2 regions of the Shewanella livingstonensis genome follow, and region 2 is predicted to be linked to the other one. Evidence: riboswitches for the same ligand, from Rfam matches in the RefSeq annotation. Region 2 holds a riboswitch; the other holds the start of a gene.

Region 1 (9,480 bases), 820 kb from region 2:
GATTCAATTAACGGTAGATGATTCAGTGGTAGTGCTAGCACAAACTCATTTTGAGTTTGAATTAGTTGGGCCTGCGGGTTTATCTCTGCCCTTAACGCTGCAAACGATGACTCGTGCTGAACAAATTTTATATTTACCCAAAGTGACCGAGTTTGGCAGTTATCGTATCAAAGGCGATGTGTTTTCTACAACTGTTGATGGTCGTGAAATTGTCTTAAATTTACCAGAAATGTTTTTTAATTTGGTTGAACCTCCGGCTCCGGGTCCTACCCTTGAAGAACTTGCGGCTAAAGCAGCCATTCAAGCTGTACTTGAAGAGCAAGTGGCCAAAGATAATGCCATGTTTTGGATTATTACCATTAACGGGGTACTTTTTTTAGTCGGCATTGTTGGTTTGGTGGTCTGGCGTAAAAAACAGACATTGGCAAAAGCGATGGCTGCTGCGGAAGAAAGATTAAAGCAAAATCCAGTGAATGAAGAAAAGCCTAAAGACAGTATTCTTGAAAGCGTCGATTTAGATGATATTGATCTGAGTATGCCAGACGATAAAAGCTAATTCATTGAGAACTATTCTTTGTATACGTAACTTTTCCGCTGAGTGTTTTTTAGTCAAATGAACTAAAGCAATTAAAAAAATAGTTGACGATTAATTCTGACAACTTTATTATTTACCGCACTTAAGTACAGTTGATGTGCCGTTTTTCTTAACACTTTATGAGCGTTGATAAAATAGTATTGTTTACTTAAGATACCTTTGAATAGCGTGAAGTTAATTTCTTAAGCGACTGTTTATATTTAGAAAAACTAACCACGGTATTGTATACTTGTTAGTTTTGCTAAGTATATACAAACCGTTTTGGAGCGGTAGTTCAGTTGGTTAGAATACCGGCCTGTCACGCCGGGGGTCGCGGGTTCGAGTCCCGTCCGCTCCGCCAAAATAAGACTAAGGCCTCTACAGCAATGTAGAGGCTTTTTTCGTTTACAAATCTATCTAGGTGATAATTTCTTATTACTAATAATGTTCACATTGTTTGCCATTAACCTTTTGTATGGCCTTATTTGATGGCTCACTAAAACCACCATATCACGTGGGCGAACGCGAGTTCATTCTTTTCAATATCACATCAATTTTGCCAATGTAATAAAAGCCTCTACGGCAATGTAGAGGCTTTTATTCATGTAAAACCAACAACGATGTTGTTTACATTAGCTGTACTTGTTGTTGTCGAGCATTGATTGGTTAGCACTAAAAAGCGTAACTAACATTCAGCTCAAGGGAGCGACCCGCAGCGGCTATTTGTTGAAAACCGTTGCTGCTGTCAGCTTTATAATCAGCAATACTTACACCACCAAGAGGCAGTTGATAATACTCATCCAGTAGATTTTTCACTGCTATAGTCATTGTGGCATCTTGCCATTGGATACTGCTGCTTAAATTAAGCAGTGTGTAACTGTCAGTTGTGTTTTCTAAACGCTGTTCATCCACGCGATCTTTACTTGCAACCCACAACCAACTGAGACTATTTTGCCAATCACCTAGCTGTTGTTGCAACGTTAGCTCTGTTTGCAAAGGTTTTATTTGATACAGCGCTTGGTCGTTGTCATCTCTTTCGCCGCGGGTTGCGTTGATGTTAGCGTTAATGAGCCATTTACCCGTGTCGTTGTCTGCTAGTTGATATTCAGCATCAATGCGTGCACCAAACAGGGTGGCGTCGACATTGGTAAACTGTAAAATATGACGACTATTAGTATCGATACTTGTGCGATTAAAGCTGCTGAGCACATTGGCATCAATAAAATCGTTAATGCTGCTGTACCAAGCTGTTGCACTAAATGCTAAATCATCTTGTACTAGCTTGTAAGCCAAACTCAATGTATGCGCAGTTTCTGCACTAAGGTCTGGGTTGCCTATGTAGCCGTTTGCATCGCCATACCAGCCAATCATCGTTGTGGCCATGGTGCTTTGGCCCCAACTGTATCGCTCATATAAATTTGGGGCGCGGTTCTTTCGGGCTAAACCAAGTTCTATCACTTCAGTATCACTGAGTTGATAGCGAGCAAGAAGAGTCGCATCGATGTTATTGACATTGCGCTTTCGATATAGGCTATTAAATTGATTTGCTGCTATGGCATTAACATTGGTCATGCCCATCATACTCATGGTGTTATAAGGCTGAACCTCACCTGTGCTGGTTGATACGTATTCATAACGAACACCTGCAGACAGCCACCAACGTGTATTAAGTGTTTGTTGCCACTCGCCATAAAGAGCTGCACGTTGGCGTTCGCCATCATTGATATTGACGTAGTCATTGGGGCCCATCATGGTAGAGCCTTCAATCGCTGGCCATGTATCATCAAGTTGATACACATAATACTCATGGCCAATTAATAAGATGCTGTCTGAGCTCATTGGTAGCAGCCAATGCAGTTGGTAACTGTAATCTTTACTCTTAGTTTCCATTGGCATCATGCCGTTTTTTTCATCGCTAAAGAAACCCATTTGATGCTCTACATTGTGCCAGTTTACTTGGGCTGTGAACTTGCCTTCGTTTTCAAGTGTTCGTTGATAGCGCACTAATGCGCCATAACTGTCATTATTCGTCATGTCCATATACTGGTTAGCGAAACCTTGAAAGGGGATATGTTGATGGGTCAATTTGACAGCAATTTGTTGGTTGTCATCTTGCCAAGCAGCAATTAATGCATGATTTTGTGATTGGTATAAAGTGTCTATTACTTTATCGCCGTGGCCGTCGGTATAGCTGTTTGCATCTTCAAATGATCCTTGGTAACTAAAGCTAAATGTTTTACTTGCAACAGTGGCATTTACACCTGCGAGAACTGCGTCATTAGTGCTTCGATAACCGCTAGATATGTTGCCATTTTGCCATGTCACATTGTCGCTATCGGTAAATACAGGGGTTAAGCTAGTGACGTTAATGACGCCAGCAATGTTATCGCCACCGGCGCTCACCGGAGAGACTCCAGCAACCACTTGGGTCGAACTAATTTGATTGGCTGACACATAAGAAAGTGGCGGGTTCATCTGGTTTGCACATGATGAGGTAATGTCGCTGCCATCAATGAGAACTTTAATGCGATCACCCATCATGCCATTTAAAATCGGTAATGCAGATACGCCACCCGCTTCAGAAAAATCTACGCCTTGCTTTTTAAGTAAGCTTTGGGCTGAACCGAGTAAATCGCTATTGGCCGCTTGTCCATGTACTTCAACCCGCTCAATGCCTTCACTATTTCGCTTATCATACTGTTCAGCCATCACTGGTTGTGTAATAGCAAACATTACAGCCAATGCAATTGATGAGTAAACCCATGGGGAATTAGTATTTAATTTAATGGTTTGCATTACTTTATTTGTCAATGTCATCACCTTTATTGTTATTTTATCAACCTTTGATGAATATATTTCAAAGGTGTTTATTAGTCTGTTAAATTATAACCTGCTAATAAATATGATGAATGCGACATAGTGTCGCACCTTGATGAATAGCTGTCTGTGGTGATGAATGAATCATGGAGATATCAATAACACTGCATCAGTTTCTGACATGTGGATTGATGACTTTTGTATGAAATGATTATTTTAGTGCTTGTTATTTAGCGATAAGCTTGCTTATACTGCGTGACATCTTGTCGGAGTGCCATTATGGCTGAGACCGTTTATTCGGGATCCGTTGAACCTGATCAGGCTAGAACCTGCGAAGGAAACAAGCGTAATAATCATGATTATTGGGAAGATAAATAACGTATTAACACGATTGTAATTGGACGTTTACCTCCGAATTTTTTATCGGTTTATATTCCAGTTACGTTATTACATTAGTATTTTTCTATGTGATTATTGACGTAAGCAATAGCTTTTTTATTGTTTACTGCTGCTATCAACACCTCTCCAGACAAGCAACTCTACTCTTAATATTGAGGTTGCTAATGTCAAATCCAAACCGTCGTCAAACTCGAGCTAACGCTCAACAATTTATTGATACCCTTAAACCGTTACAACATCCTAATTCTGAAAAAGTCTATTTAGCGGGTAGTCGTGCAGATATCAACGTTGCTATGCGCCAAGTTAATCAAACTGATACCGTTATTGGTGGTACCGACGCAGAACCCATTAAACAAGCCAATCCGCCGATCATAGTTTATGACTGCGCGGGTGCTTATTCTGATCCCCTTGCTGATATCAATGTGCGTGAAGGCTTACCTAAAATCCGTCAAGCATGGATTGATGAGCGACAAGATACTGAGCAATTAACGGGTGCAAGTTCGGGTTTTACCCAACAACGGCTGGCCGACGATGGACTCGATCATTTACGATTTGACGCCTTAGTCGCGCCTAAACGTGCCAAGAAGGGCAAATGCGTGACCCAAATGTATTATGCACGCCAAGGTATTATTACCCCTGAAATGGAATACATTGCCATTCGTGAAAACATGGCTCGTGCTGAAGTAACCGACACCGTGTTGACTCAAAAAGCGCCTGGTGAGGCTTTTGGTGCGCATATTGGGCAACTTATCACTCCTGAGTTTGTCCGCGATGAAGTCGCCCGAGGTCGAGCGATTATTCCGTTGAATATTAACCATCCTGAAACTGAACCTATGATTATTGGGCGTAATTTTTTGGTGAAGGTGAATGCCAATATTGGTAATTCGGCGGTGACATCTTCGATTGAAGAAGAAGTCGAAAAACTCGTATGGTCAACTCGTTGGGGCGCCGATACGGTCATGGATTTGTCCACTGGACGTTATATCCATGAAACGCGTGAATGGCTTATCCGTAATTCGCCTGTGCCGATTGGTACCGTGCCTATTTATCAAGCATTAGAAAAGGTTAATGGCGTTGCCGAAGACCTCAGTTGGGCGGTATTTAGAGATACATTGATTGAACAAGCCGAGCAGGGCGTAGACTATTTTACGATTCATGCAGGGGTGTTATTGCGTTATGTACCCATGACCGCAAAACGCCTTACCGGTATTGTGTCGCGTGGCGGTTCAATTATGGCTAAGTGGTGTTTAAGTCATCATCAAGAAAGTTTCTTATATGAACATTTTCGCGATATTTGCCAAATTTGCGCCCAATACGATGTGTCGTTGTCTTTAGGGGATGGTATGCGCCCAGGTTCAATTGCTGATGCCAATGATGAAGCGCAATTCGCGGAATTAGAAACCTTAGGTGAATTGGTCAAAATTGCATGGGAATACGATGTGCAGACCATCATAGAAGGCCCTGGCCATGTGCCAATGCAATTGATTAAAGTCAATATGGAAAAGCAATTGGCCCTTTGTGATGAAGCGCCATTTTATACCTTAGGCCCACAAACAACCGATATTGCGCCTGGATATGATCACTTCACCTCAGGCATTGGTGCAGCCATGATGGCTTGGTACGGCGTGGCGATGTTGTGTTACGTCACCCCTAAAGAACACTTAGGTTTACCTAACAAAGAAGATGTAAAACAAGGCTTAATTGCTTACAAGATTGCTGCCCATGCTGCTGATGTCGCTAAAGGTCATCCAGGTGCACAAGTACGTGATAATGCATTATCAAAAGCCCGCTTTGAATTCCGTTGGGAAGATCAATACAACCTGGGTCTTGATCCTGATACCGCTCGTGCTTACCACGATGAATCGTTACCACAAGAATCAGCCAAAGTGGCTCATTTTTGTTCAATGTGTGGACCTAAATTCTGTTCAATGAAAATAACCCACGAAGTGCGTGAATATGCAGCGAATCTTGAACAAGCTGAAGCACTTAAGATTGAAGTATCTTCTGCTAGTGCTTATCAAGCTCTACATACGACTCAAGCCATAAATCCGTCCGAAGCGATGGCGCAAAAGTCGGCAGAGTTCAAAGCGTCGGGCTCGGCGCTTTATCATGACGTCAAACCAGCAGCACAAGTTGATACCGACTTAGCGGTAGAGGTTGAATAATCGCCATGAATTCATCGACATTTGTCAGTGAATCAATAACGCAAACCCCACCCATTGTCTGGACTATAGCCGGTTCAGACAGTGGTGGTGGTGCGGGGATTCAAGCTGATTTATTAACTATGCAAGACTTGTCGTGTCACGGGTGTAGCGTGATAACCACATTAACCGCACAAAACTCAGTCAGTGTGAGCCTTGTTGAAACCGTTTCTGAATCCATGTTGTTGGCTCAGTTCAGTAGTTTACTCGTGGATTTGCCGCCAGTGGCGATTAAAATTGGCCTGCTTGCATCCCAAGCACAGGTCGACATATTGGCTGACTGTTTGGCTCAGATGCGTGCCACTCAGAAAGTGGTACCTTTTGTGGTACTTGACCCCGTCATGGTCGCCAGTAGTGGGGCTAATTTTAATTCTATCGATCTCGATTTTAGCCCTCTCATTGGTTTAATTGATTTACTAACGCCTAATCAGCACGAATTGAAGCGCTTATGTTCTCAGTCTGCATTGGCGCAAGATTGTGCTGATGTCGGCAACAATGGTTCTCAGCAACAGCAACAGCAAATGATCCACGATGCCAAATTGTTATCCGATACATTTAAATGCCATGTGCTCGCTAAAGGCGGTGATGCTCAGTGGCAGCAACAGCAGGCGATAGATGTATATGTGAGTAAAAGCGTTAAAGGCGCCAGCCTTGCACACAGTAATGCGGTGTTTATGTTAAGTAGCCCGCGAATAGCAACCACCAATAATCATGGCAGTGGATGCACATTATCATCTGCAATAGCGTGTTTTATTGCCCATGAGTTCGTGATCCATGATGCTATTGTGCTGGCAAAAGCCTACGTCAATAAGGGACTCACTTTAGGTGTAAGCCTCGGCCAAGGACCTGGTGTATTAGCCCGTACTGGTTGGCCTGCTGATTTAGGCATGATGCCATCAATCAAGCTAGTATCTTCAGACTCTCACGCTCAAAATCGGTTTAAGCAAACTGCACTGAATGGTTTTAAAGTGCTGCATCAATCCTTGGGGATTTATCCTGTTTTAGATGATCTTCGAATATTAAAAAATGTCTTAAAAGCGGGCTGCAAGACGGTCCAATATCGTGCCAAGCTAGCGACTAATACCGATGAACGGCAACGATTAACACTCGAAGCGAATATTATTGAGGCCATCAAACTAGGCCGCGAATATCATGCACAGTTATTTATTAATGACCATTGGCAACTGGCGATTAAACACGGTGCTTTTGGGGTTCATTTAGGCCAAGAGGATTTGGTCATTGCAGATTTAACCGCGATAGCGGCAACAGGAATGGCGTTAGGGTTATCGAGTCACAGTTATTTTGAAGCCTTGTTAGCCCACCAATGTTCGCCTTCATATATTGCTCTTGGGCATATTTTTGCTACAACGACCAAGCAAATGTCTTCCGCCCCTCAAGGACTCAGTAAACTTAAACGTTATGTTAGTTTATTTGCGCGCCATTATCCTACTGTTGCAATTGGCGGGATAAATCTCAATAATTTGGAGTTGATTGCGGACACCGGCGTTGGTGATGCTGCTGTTGTTAGAGCGGTAGCTATGGCTGACGATCCTGCGAAAGCGTATCGAGCCTTGCATCATAAATGGTTGCAGCTTACGCGGCCTTTGGCAAAAGCCTGTTCACCTCAGGAGGGCGTATGAATTCTCTATCTGGTCATGATTACATTCAGTATTCACGCACCATGTTACTGAGTGATATTGGAGAAGCAGGGCAGCTTGCCATTATGAATAGCCCTGTAGTGATCATCGGTGTAGGAGGCTTAGGAAATGTAGTGGCGCATTATTTAGCTGCTGCGGGTGTTCAGCAAATATTGTTAATTGATCATGACGTGGTTGAATTATCGAACCTGCCAAGACAGCTATTGTTTACGGCTGCAGATATTGGCCAAGCCAAAGTTGATATTGCCAAAAGTGCATTGAGCGATGCTTATCCTCAAATCAACATCGATGTACTCGCCGAAAAAGTGACCACCCAACACTTTAATCAGTTTGCCCAGTGCCAAGTAACACAACCTCTAGTATTTGATTGCACTGACAATGCCAGTGCACGGCAGCTTATTAACCAAATGTGTGTTAAGTACCAATTGACACTGGTTAGTGGTGCGATCAGTGGTTATCAAGGACAACTTTTTTGTATTGATTTTTCAGATTCATGCTCAGATTTTAAATCTCAATCTCAATTAGATTCAAACTGCGGTTGCTATTGTTGTTTATATCCACTTGATATGGACATGGCGCAAAATTGTACCCAAGTAGGAGTACTTGGGCCAGCGGTGGGTATTATTGGGAGTATGCAAGCGCTGGTGGGCCTGCAGCACATCTGCAATACCTTTACCCAATACGGTATTTTACATCGTTTTAATGCTAAAAATTTACACTGGCAGTATGCCAAAATGACTCGAGATCCAGACTGTGAAGTGTGTCATCAACAGGCATTAACTCAGCCTTCGGAGCAGCCTAATGCCACAAATTGATAGTCACTCTCAGATAACATTGCAACTTAATGGGGTCGAACAAATCGTTCGGGCTAATTTAAATTTAGCCGAATTATTGATTTTATGCGATTTACCCACTCAGTCAGTAGCTATCGTCGTCAATGATAGCGTTGTGCCTCGAAGTCGTTGGATGCATGCAGTGTGTCAAGCCGATGACAATATAACCGTCTTTTCTGCCGTTGCTGGAGGTTAATAATGTTAACGATAGCCGATCATCAATTTTCGTCTCGGTTACTCACCGGAACGGGAAAATTTTCAGATCACAATACGATGCTGCAAGCGATAGAACTCTCTGGATCGCAGTTAGTTACTTTAGCGATGAAGCGGATTGATTTAACCCGCGGTCATGACAATTTACTCGGTCCTTTGCAAAGTATGGGGGTTAAATTATTACCTAATACCGCCGGTGCGCGTAATGCCAAAGAAGCTATTTTTGCCGCTGAACTCGCTTATGAAATGCTCGGGACTAAATGGGTTAAACTAGAAATTCATCCCGATCCTAAATACCTCATGCCCGATCCTATTGAAACATTAATAGCGGCTCAACACTTATGCGAACAAGGCTATATTGTCATGCCTTATGTGCATGCTGATCCAGTCTTGTGCAGGCGCTTAGAAGAAGTCGGTTGCGCTGCGGTGATGCCACTCGGCAGTCCAATAGGCAGTAATCAAGGGTTAGCGACGGAAACATTCTTAAGCATTATTATTGAACAGGCCAATATTCCGGTAATAGTAGATGCCGGCATTGGCGCACCTTCACAAGCTTGTAGAGCTATGGAAATGGGCGCAGCAGCAGTATTGGTAAATACCGCGATTGCAAGTAGTGCCAATCCCCAACAAATGGCTAAATGTTTTGCTGATGCGGTTGCCACAGGAAGACAAGCTTATCTTGCTGGTTTAGGGGCAGTGAACAACCATGCTCACGCGACCAGTCCACTTACAGGGTTTCTTAACGATCCGTTAATAACGGATCGAAACCAGTCAGCTTCTAGTGT
Region 2 (9,480 bases):
GCTGATGATACCGTTGCTACATTAACCCAAGTTGGTGATGGAAACCGTGGTGATATATACCAGTCAGGTGCATCTAGTGATGCCGATGTAAACCAGCAAGGTAGCTTTAACCAAGCTGATGTACTTCAAACTGGCGATGATAACATGGCTGATGTTGATCAAATGGGCGGTAGCGATACAGCCTATGTAGATCAAAGTGGCCAAGACGGTATGGCAACTGTTATGCAAAGTGGTAATACTTTCAATAGTGCGACAATCATGCAAGGTGGAGTTTCGAACGAGGCTACTGTAAACCAAAATGGCACAAGCAATGTGTCATTGGTTACTCAATCTGATTTCGACAACATAGCTAATGTTGACCAAACTAGTGTGGGTAATAATTCTACTGTTACTCAAAGTGGTTCTGCTGCCGGAATGGGCAATTTGGCGACTGTAATGCAAGACGGTAATGGTGATTCTGCTTCGGTTGTACAAACCGGTAGTTCAAACATTGCAGCTGTTGAGCAAGATTTTAATAGCCATGATAACGATGTATTTGTTTATCAAACGGGTAATGATAACTATGCTGGAGCGTCAACAGAACAAGGTGGTGATAGTACTGTGACGATTAATCAAGCAGGTAATGGTAATTATGTCGGTAATTTATCGGGTGCATCAAATTATTATGGTGCAAATGTTGGTGCTGGAACATTTGGGGCAGAAAACGTAATTACCATTGATCAAATTGGTGATAACAACAACGCTTATGCAGATTCATCTGACTTTTCATCAACAGTTGACATTGACCAAAATGGTACTGAAAACACAGCCATTGCAGAATCTTGGTTAGGTAGTGACAATGATATTATGATTTCTCAAACAGGTACATTAAACAATGCAGATGTATTTGTTAATGGTGCAGGTAGCAACATGGTATCAATTACTCAAACCGATGCGAGTAATACAGCTAATGTGACTTCTATCGGCTATGGTAATTCCGTAACTGTTGTTCAAGGCATGTAGTACAAAAGTATAACAAAGGGTGCGCAAGCACCCTTTTGACTAATTGTTATACGGTTATCCACTTGTTAAACTTATTAACATTGATACGGACTTAGTATCAATACCGCAATTTATTCATACCACATGGAGTGTCAGGAATGTTTAAAGTCGAAAATTGGATGATCGTATCACGTTCACAGCTGTTCATTGATTTATTGGATTCACGTTGGCCACAAGAGTTTTTGGTTAAATTAACCAAGGCTCAGCCTGGTAATATGTCTAAGTTACTTTCCACTCAAACCAACTCGGTTGTTATCTTCGATTTAGCAACCATCGATCTTCAACAAGCTTATCAACTACAACGTGTTATTGAGCGTGAATACAGCGGTGTTAGAACTGTATTTTTAAATTTCCCCAAACAAGTCGACGCTAAATTTTTAATTCATCCGTCAACTACAACAGGTGTTTTTTATACAAATGCGAGTTTAGCTGATGTTAGTAGTGGTTTAAATGAAATACTCAAAGGCCGCAGCGTAATACCTCAAGATCTCTATCAATTATTAATGAATATTAATCATAATGATGACAGTGAACAACTGACTATTCGTGAACGCGAGGTACTACAAACGCTGTTGTCTGGTAGTACTAATCTCGATATTGCGAATCAACTTTTTGTCAGCGAATCTACTATTAAAACCCATCTATATCGTGCATTCCGTAAAATTGGGGTTTCTAGTCGAGGTCAAGCAATTGCTTGGGCACAAACTCACATGCATGAGGTAAGGGTGTGAAATATCCGTTAGTGATGCTGATTTGCTTAATTGCTAGTCAGGCTGCCTTTATGAGAGATACTGTCGCTGATGATCGTAAAGATGCAGATGTTAATGTTGCAGAATTTACTAAAGCTAAAATTGCCTCCACCACTGACGAAGTCATTCCTGAATCAACAGCCTCAAAAGCTCAAGAGAGCTCATTATCTTCAAATGAGCCGATTGTGAGTGTCAATGATGCAAAACCAAAGCGTGAAGCTGATTTAATTGATGGATTAATTTTAAATCGAGCAATGACAAGATTTGGCCATCGTTTTTATCGCGAATTTGTCAGTGCTTATCGTGATATCAATGGTATGAGCAACCACTCAGGGCTTACTGTTGTTGAACAAGCCACAGCAAGAAATGGTAGTAAAATATTAGTGTTACATAATCGTAAGCCGATTTTTGTGACATTTTTATCTCCAGCATCGCGAAATATTGATGCACAAGCAAACATGGCAGCAAAACGTGTCAACGCTTCCCTGTTGCAATATCAACAACAGGCAAGGTGGGCTGCGCTTTCAGATCCCGATCTTGCTCCTGATGAGTTTTAGCAGGAAAATTATATGAAAAAATTATTATTAATTTTACCGATAGCACTATTTAGTTTATCAATTGCAGCGACGGAATTAGTTTACTCCCCGGTTAATCCAGCATTTGGAGGCAGTTATCTTAACGGTAGTTATTTATTAGCTAATGCATCGGCGCAAAATGAACACCAAGGAGGTTCTTCTTACACGCCTCCGACGGCATTGGATAGGCTTGCTAGTTCATTACAGTCACGCTTAATGAGTCAGCTGTTTAATGATGCCGCAAACGGTGGCGAGGGATATTTAAAAACTGATGATTTTGAGATAAATGTAGTTAATGAGGATGGATCTTTACTGGTTCACATCACTGATTTATTAACCGGCGAAACGACCATTATTGAAGTTGGTGGTATTGTCGGCACATCGACAGGGGGCTAATCATGAAAAGACGACTGCTTAGCTTATTTGTGCTATCTCTGACTGCCTGTTCATCTATTCAAACTGAATTAGATGGCATTGAAGCTACAACGAGTTTAATGCCAAAGGGCGATACTTATTATGATTTAGTCAGTTTGCCTTCACCTCAAGGAAGTATGGTGGCTGCAGTTTATGATTTTCGTGATCAAACGGGTCAATACAAGCCAATACCCTCGAGTAACTTTTCAACCGCAGTACCTCAGTCTGGAACGGCTTTTTTAGCACAGGCACTAAACGATTCTGCCTGGTTTGTTCCTGTTGAGCGCGAAGGATTACAGAATTTACTGACAGAACGCAAGATTGTTCGTGCAGGGCTGAATGGTGATGCAAGCAAACTCCCACAATTAAATAGTGCCCAAATCTTAATGGAAGGTGGTATTGTTGCTTACGACACTAATATTAAAACTGGTGGTGCAGGTGCTAGGTACCTAGGGATTGGTGTATCGGGTCAATATCGTGTCGATAGTGTTACTGTCAATTTACGTGCGGTTGATATCCGTACAGGACGATTGTTGAGTAGTGTAACAACCACTAAATCCGTTATTTCAAAAGAAATTACCGCGGGTGTATTTAAATTTATTGATGCGCAGGAGTTATTAGAATCAGAAGCGGGTTATACCTCAAACGAACCGGTGAGCTTGTGCATTGCAGCTGCGATAGAAAGTGCAGTCGTGCATATGATTGCTGATGGTATCTGGAAGCGAGCGTGGAATTTACTGGATCCTGTATCAGGTGTAAAAAATCCAACGTTACAAAAATACTGGTTAGAAGCGCATACTGAAAAACAAGTGTTAGAACGCATTAAACAAAGCTAATCATATTAATACCGTTATAGTGACTGGACTGTCGATAAAAAGGATATCAAATTGATATCCTTTTTAGTTCCAATATTTGAACCGAATTAAGATGATGTATCCGCTTACACCCTCGCTTACTTTTACAGCTAACTAATCATGTATTTCTAACCAAGCCACAAAGATGTTTTAGTCACATCGTTAATACTAAGCGATATTGTGTCTAAAGCCGCTTCTCTAATTGTTAATGTTCCTCGCATCAATTCATCTCGTCTAAACCAATGTAAACTGATTTGTTCACCTATTGGCAAACTCTGTAATTGCTGCTCAAATTGTGCGGTAACTAGTAAATTATCTGCTGCAATTAATAAATCACCTGCGCTCAAACCTGCTTGATGGGCCGGACTGTGTTGGATGACGCTTAATATTTTTAAGCCTAATGACTCCGCTTTTGTTTTAGCACCAAAGCCAATGTTAAAGCCTTTAGTATCACCGCCACCTAAATCTGTATTACCTTCGCTGGCACGAAGTGTCATAGACACCCCAACTTGAGCCAGTAAGGCTTCAAGTGGAATATCATCACAGTTATGCAGATACGCAAATACATCATTACATGGGCGCTTTAGGATAGTTTCAACAATTCGTTGATGGCTGAGAGCATCGGTACCGATACTCGTTAAGCCGTATTGTTGCCAAAGTTGACGCATCACATCATCTAAACTATTTCGCCCCTGGGTTTCAATTCGTAGGGTTAAATCTAAAAACAACGCAAAAAGAGCCCCTTTAGTGTAATAACTGACAATGGCATTAGCGGCATTTTCATCTTGTTTATAAAACTTGGTCCACGCGTTAAAGCTTGATTGCGTTAACGTTTGTTTAAAGCGACCTTGACCTCGGTATACTCGGGTCATGATTTGGCTAAGTAAGGTTAGATAACCCGCTTGATCAATGCATTGAGATTTAAAGGTAATTAAATCATCGTAGTAAGATGTAATGCCCTCATAAGCCCATAATTGCTCAGTGTAAGACTCTTGTGATAAATCAAATGGGGTAAATTCAGCCGGCTTAATCCGTTTTACATTCCATGAGTGAAAGTATTCATGGCTGCAAAGTGACAAATAAGTACGGTAACCTTTGTCTACAGAGGTATCTAATGAATGCGGTAAATCATTGCGTGAACACATTAACGCCGTTGATGCTTTATGCTCTAAGCCACCAAAACCATTGTCAAGTACTGTGGTCATAAACACATAACGCTTAAACGGTGCAGGTGTGTTAAATAAATTAATTTGGTATTCGCATATTGCTTTAAGATCTTTGGATAAGCGGGCCATATTGGCTCGGTGTTTGCCACTGAGTACAATATCGTGAGGTACGTTGCCTGCATAGAATGTTTCTATAGTTAGCTCACCCATTTCAACGGGATGATCAATTAAATCATCGTAGTTGTCAGCATTAAAATCACCAAAGCCGAATTGCTCGCCGGTAGTTCGGGTCATGCTGGTGGCTAAGGTCCAATGGGCTAATTCTGCAAGTGCAGGTTTTGCTATTGTGACTTGGTGCGATTGCGATTCAAGTCCTTTAGCGGCTAAAAACACACTGCTACCATTAAAAAAGCCATGGTTAGTGTCAAGGTGTGCAGTGCGAACAGACAAATCCCATGCATAAATTTGGTAGCACAAACTAATGTGACTACCTTGGTTATTCAATTGCCACGTTTGCTTATCTAATTGAATAACAGAAAGCGATTGTTGATTTTCTTTGGCATCAATTTCAATGATGTTTTTAGCAAAATCGCGGATCATGTAACTGCCAGGTAACCATGCTGGTAATGAGAAAATCTGAGATGGATTGGCGTTTTTTAGCGTAAAGGTAACTTCAAACAAATGAGCTTTTGGGTCGACCGCATGAATATGATAATGCATAAAGAATTCCGAATGAGTGGCAAGTCGCAATCAAAACGATTGAGCTATAATGACCAATGCTGCCAAAATTGACTCACTTAAGCAAACGAATCCCATTTTGAGTAAAAGATTACCTATAATGAGCGTTTTTACTGGAGTGATAGATCAAAGACTTGATAGTATTATCAATAGCAACAATGCAGTTATCTAATGAGGGTACCCAAATGGCTGAAGAAACCATATTTAGCAAAATTATTCGTCGTGAAATTCCTGCGGATATTTTATATCAAGATGAGTTAGTCACTGCATTTAGGGATATTGCACCGCAAGCTCCTACCCATATTCTTATTATTCCGAATCACTTAATCGCGACGGCTAATGATGTTAAAGCGTCTGATGAAAAAGCATTAGGGCGGATGATGACCGTAGCAGCAAAACTGGCTGATGAAGCCGGTATTGCACAAGATGGTTATCGATTGATTATGAACTGCAACAAGCATGGTGGCCAAGAGGTGTACCATATCCATATGCACCTTTTGGGTGGCAAGCCATTAGGCCCAATGTTGAGTCATGGATAATGAAAATTAACAGTGATTTTTTCCCGTTAACCGAAGTCGCCTCTCGATTTGTTAATCAGTTAGCCCAATGCCGTCGTTTAGGGCTTACTGTTCAAGAGGCCAGCGAGCATCATGTGCTCATTGAACTGCCTTACAGCCAAGACATTATTGGTTATCCAGACACTGGGGTTATCCACGGTGGGGTAATTACCACTTTAATCGATACTGCTTGTGGCACTGCTGTGGTGTGTGCAATTCTAAAAAAATATCAATCATTAGAGTTGTCGCCAACCTTAGATTTACGAGTTGATTACATGAAACCTGCAGAGCCTCATAAATCGGTTTATGCCTTTGCAGAATGTTACCGTTTATCGTCAAACGTGGCTTTTACCCGTGCAATAGCTTACCAAGACAGCATTGATGAGCCGATTGCTCACGCTGTGGGATCGTTTATGCGCATTAGTCCTGAAATGGTTGGTGAAGAGTTTCGTCAAGCGTTAATGGGTAATTTACCGGGGGCGATAGCATGAATGAGCTAACCAATACGAATACCCAAACGGGTTTAGATGTTCAAGATGTGGTCAAACGAGCCATTGAGCTTAATGACTATAGTTATCTGCTTGAAAAAGTACCATACTCACAATTTATTGGTATGTCGGTGGCCCGTTTTGGCGACGAGATGGTATTCAGACTACCTGCTAAAGATGACAATATTGGTAATCCTATATTACCCGCCATCCACGGCGGAGTACTTGCTGGATTTATGGAAATGTCAGCCATTGTGCAGTTAATGGTGTTTATGCAAGCTAAAAAAGTGCCTAAAATTGTCGATTTCTCAATTGATTATTTACGCGCTGGTTTGCATCAAGATACTTTTGCTGAATGCAAAATTACACGCCAAGGTCGTCGCGTGGCAAACGTGAGCATGAACTGTTGGCAAACCAATCGTAAGCAGCTTATTGCTACAGCACGAGCACACTTTTTACTGGATTAGTAATGACACGGTGCTTCATTGGCCCACAGCTTCAATTTAATCAGTTTATTAAGGGAATATTGTATGAAAACAACATCATTATGGATTGTCGCTTCGGCACTATTACTGACGGCTTGTGCGCACAATACCGCAGGTATTGCGGTCGATTCTAGTGGCCAGGTTAGGGTGGATAATAGCTCGTTTGCTAGCGATGTTAACGTGACCGATATTTCATCACTTATGGTCGCTGATTTAATTAAAGCCTCGGCATTAATTCAAAGCCAATCACGTACTGATTTACGCATTCAATATAAATTCACTTGGTTCGATGCTAGCGGATTTACGCTAGAAGATGAAGCAAGCAGCTGGAAGTCTGTTAAGTTACATGGCAAGCAACAGTTGCAAGTTGGTGCAGTAGCTCCTAATCCGCAAGCAACACGATTTGAAGTTTATGTGCGACAAGCCTTTTCAAATTAGGTTGTACTATTATTAATTTCAAGAGTAATTGATTATGATTAATCGCAATATGAATACAGATGTGATTTAGCATGATGGTTAATTAATTGCATTGTTGAGTTATCAAATTGTGTCACTGCTCGTGTATTCATGTTGAAGTTAGTTTATAATCGTGGCCGCCAAGGGGTGTTCAGTAAAACCTGAACTGAGATGTCTGTACGACGAACCCTTAGAACCTGATCCGGCTTATACCGGCGTAGGAATGGGCCACACTATTTTTAGGTGCACCTCTTATTCGCTACTCTTGCCGGATCTCAAAATCATTATTTGAGGTCCTATGTTCACGAAAAACTCTATTAGATTACACCAAACGCCTATTGCCTTAGCGGTTATTGCAGCCTTAAGCTCACCTGTTGCTATGGCTAAAACCGCTGATGTTGAACGCGTAACACCTGAATATGAAAAAATGGAAGTCATTGTTGTTAATGCTGATTTTAGTAATATCAGCCTTGATAAAATGCCGTCTAGTGTGACCGTTATTGATGCACAACAATTAGAAGATGAAGGCGCACAACATTTTGAAGATGTGCTTAATTCGATTGCTAATTTTAACTGGTCTGGTGGTAGCTCTCGTCCTAAATACTTTCAAATTCGCGGCGTTGGTGAGCAAGAGCAATATCAAGGAGCACCTAACTCATCGGTTGGTTTTGTGGTTGATGATATCGACTTGTCTGGCCTAGGTATGGTGTCGAGCATGTATGACATGCAACAAGTTGAAGTATTGCGTGGCCCGCAAGGAACGCAATATGGTGCCAATGCATTAGCCGGATTAATATACTTAAAAAGTAACGACCCTACAGAATCATTTGAGCATGGCGCCAAAGTCAGCTTAGGTGACGACAATCTTCGAACTCTTTCTGGCTTCAGCTCTGGTCCGCTCAACGACTCAGGCAAATTACTCTATCGCATATCGTTAGAACAGCATAACCAAAACGGTTACCGTGATAACCTTTATCTTAATCGCGACGATACTAATGAGCGTGACGAGTTGACCGCACGAGCGAAATTACGTTGGTATGCAACGGACGATCTGCAAGTCGATTTAACCTTATTGCATGCAAACTTTGATAATGGCTACGATGTGTGGACATTAGACAACAATCGCAGTAATACGTTAACTGATCAACCAGGTGTAGATACACAAAAAACCTCCGGTGCTGGAATTAAGTTTATTTATTCTGGTATGCCAGCATTTGATTTCACCTCGCTTACCTCATTTGCACAAACTGATCATCATAATGGCTATGATGGTGATTGGGCTAATCCACAGTATTGGGCAAGTAAACAATGCACAGCTTATGATGCCACCGGTGCCGTTAATGGCACCGAACCTTGTGTTTACGATTATACTTGGGACAAAGAGGGCGATCGTAAAACCTTAACCCAAGAATTTCGTCTATCATCAAAAACAGCAGGGCGTATTTTTGCGGGCAGCACTGACTGGTTAGTGGGTGTATATGCGATGAATTTACAAGAAGATAATGACTTGTATTCAGAGTACAACACTTATCCCGATGAAGTGCTGCAGTCAAATTACGATGCCACCAATTATGCGGTATTTGGGCAGTTAGACAGCCATTTAGGCGATGATTATTTATTGTCTACAGGACTACGACTTGAACGTCGCGATAGCGATTACAGTGATAGTAATAAAGATGATTTTGCACCGTCAGAAGACATGTGGGGTGGCCATATTGCGTTATCAAAAGCGATTAATGATAATCAAAATATCTATGCTCGTATTGCCAGAGGTTACAAGGCGGGCGGGTTTAATATGACACTTCCTGCGGAGTTATCTAACAAAAAAGAGTTTGATACCGAGATTTTATATAACTATGAAATGGGCTTAAAATCAAGCTGGTTTGATGGTCAAGTAGATTCAACATTGGCGCTGTTTTATATGGATCGTCAAGATCAGCAAGTGGCAGCATCATTA

The links. Region 2 has a riboswitch for thiamine pyrophosphate ahead of EGC82_RS13660 (TonB-dependent receptor). Riboswitches for the same ligand answer to the same signal wherever they lie in the genome.
Region 1: another riboswitch for thiamine pyrophosphate. It lies ahead of thiC (phosphomethylpyrimidine synthase ThiC); the one in region 2 lies ahead of EGC82_RS13660 (TonB-dependent receptor).

The regions. Positions count from the first base shown of each region.
Region 1 covers NZ_CP034015.1:2,339,526-2,349,005, forward strand. The annotation lists gene EGC82_RS10120 (TIGR03503 family protein) at 1-556, shown strand, start outside; tRNA gene EGC82_RS10125 (tRNA-Asp) at 859-935, shown strand; gene EGC82_RS10130 (TonB-dependent receptor plug domain-containing protein) at 1,247-3,391, opposite strand; TPP riboswitch at 3,649-3,748, shown strand; gene thiC (phosphomethylpyrimidine synthase ThiC) at 3,955-5,955, shown strand; gene thiE (thiamine phosphate synthase) at 5,961-7,631, shown strand; gene EGC82_RS10145 (HesA/MoeB/ThiF family protein) at 7,628-8,464, shown strand; gene thiS (sulfur carrier protein ThiS) at 8,451-8,678, shown strand; gene EGC82_RS10155 (thiazole synthase) at 8,681-9,480, shown strand, end outside.
Region 2 covers NZ_CP034015.1:3,163,084-3,172,563, reverse strand. The annotation lists gene EGC82_RS13710 (curlin) at 1-1,002, shown strand, start outside; gene EGC82_RS13705 (LuxR C-terminal-related transcriptional regulator) at 1,140-1,772, shown strand; gene EGC82_RS13700 (curli production assembly/transport protein CsgE) at 1,769-2,347, shown strand; gene EGC82_RS13695 (curli assembly protein CsgF) at 2,360-2,761, shown strand; gene EGC82_RS13690 (CsgG/HfaB family protein) at 2,764-3,615, shown strand; gene EGC82_RS13685 (M61 family metallopeptidase) at 3,762-5,519, opposite strand; gene hinT (purine nucleoside phosphoramidase) at 5,723-6,076, shown strand; gene EGC82_RS13675 (PaaI family thioesterase) at 6,076-6,585, shown strand; gene EGC82_RS13670 (PaaI family thioesterase) at 6,582-7,049, shown strand; gene EGC82_RS13665 (YcfL family putative periplasmic lipoprotein) at 7,113-7,505, shown strand; TPP riboswitch at 7,657-7,764, shown strand; gene EGC82_RS13660 (TonB-dependent receptor) at 7,822-9,480, shown strand, end outside.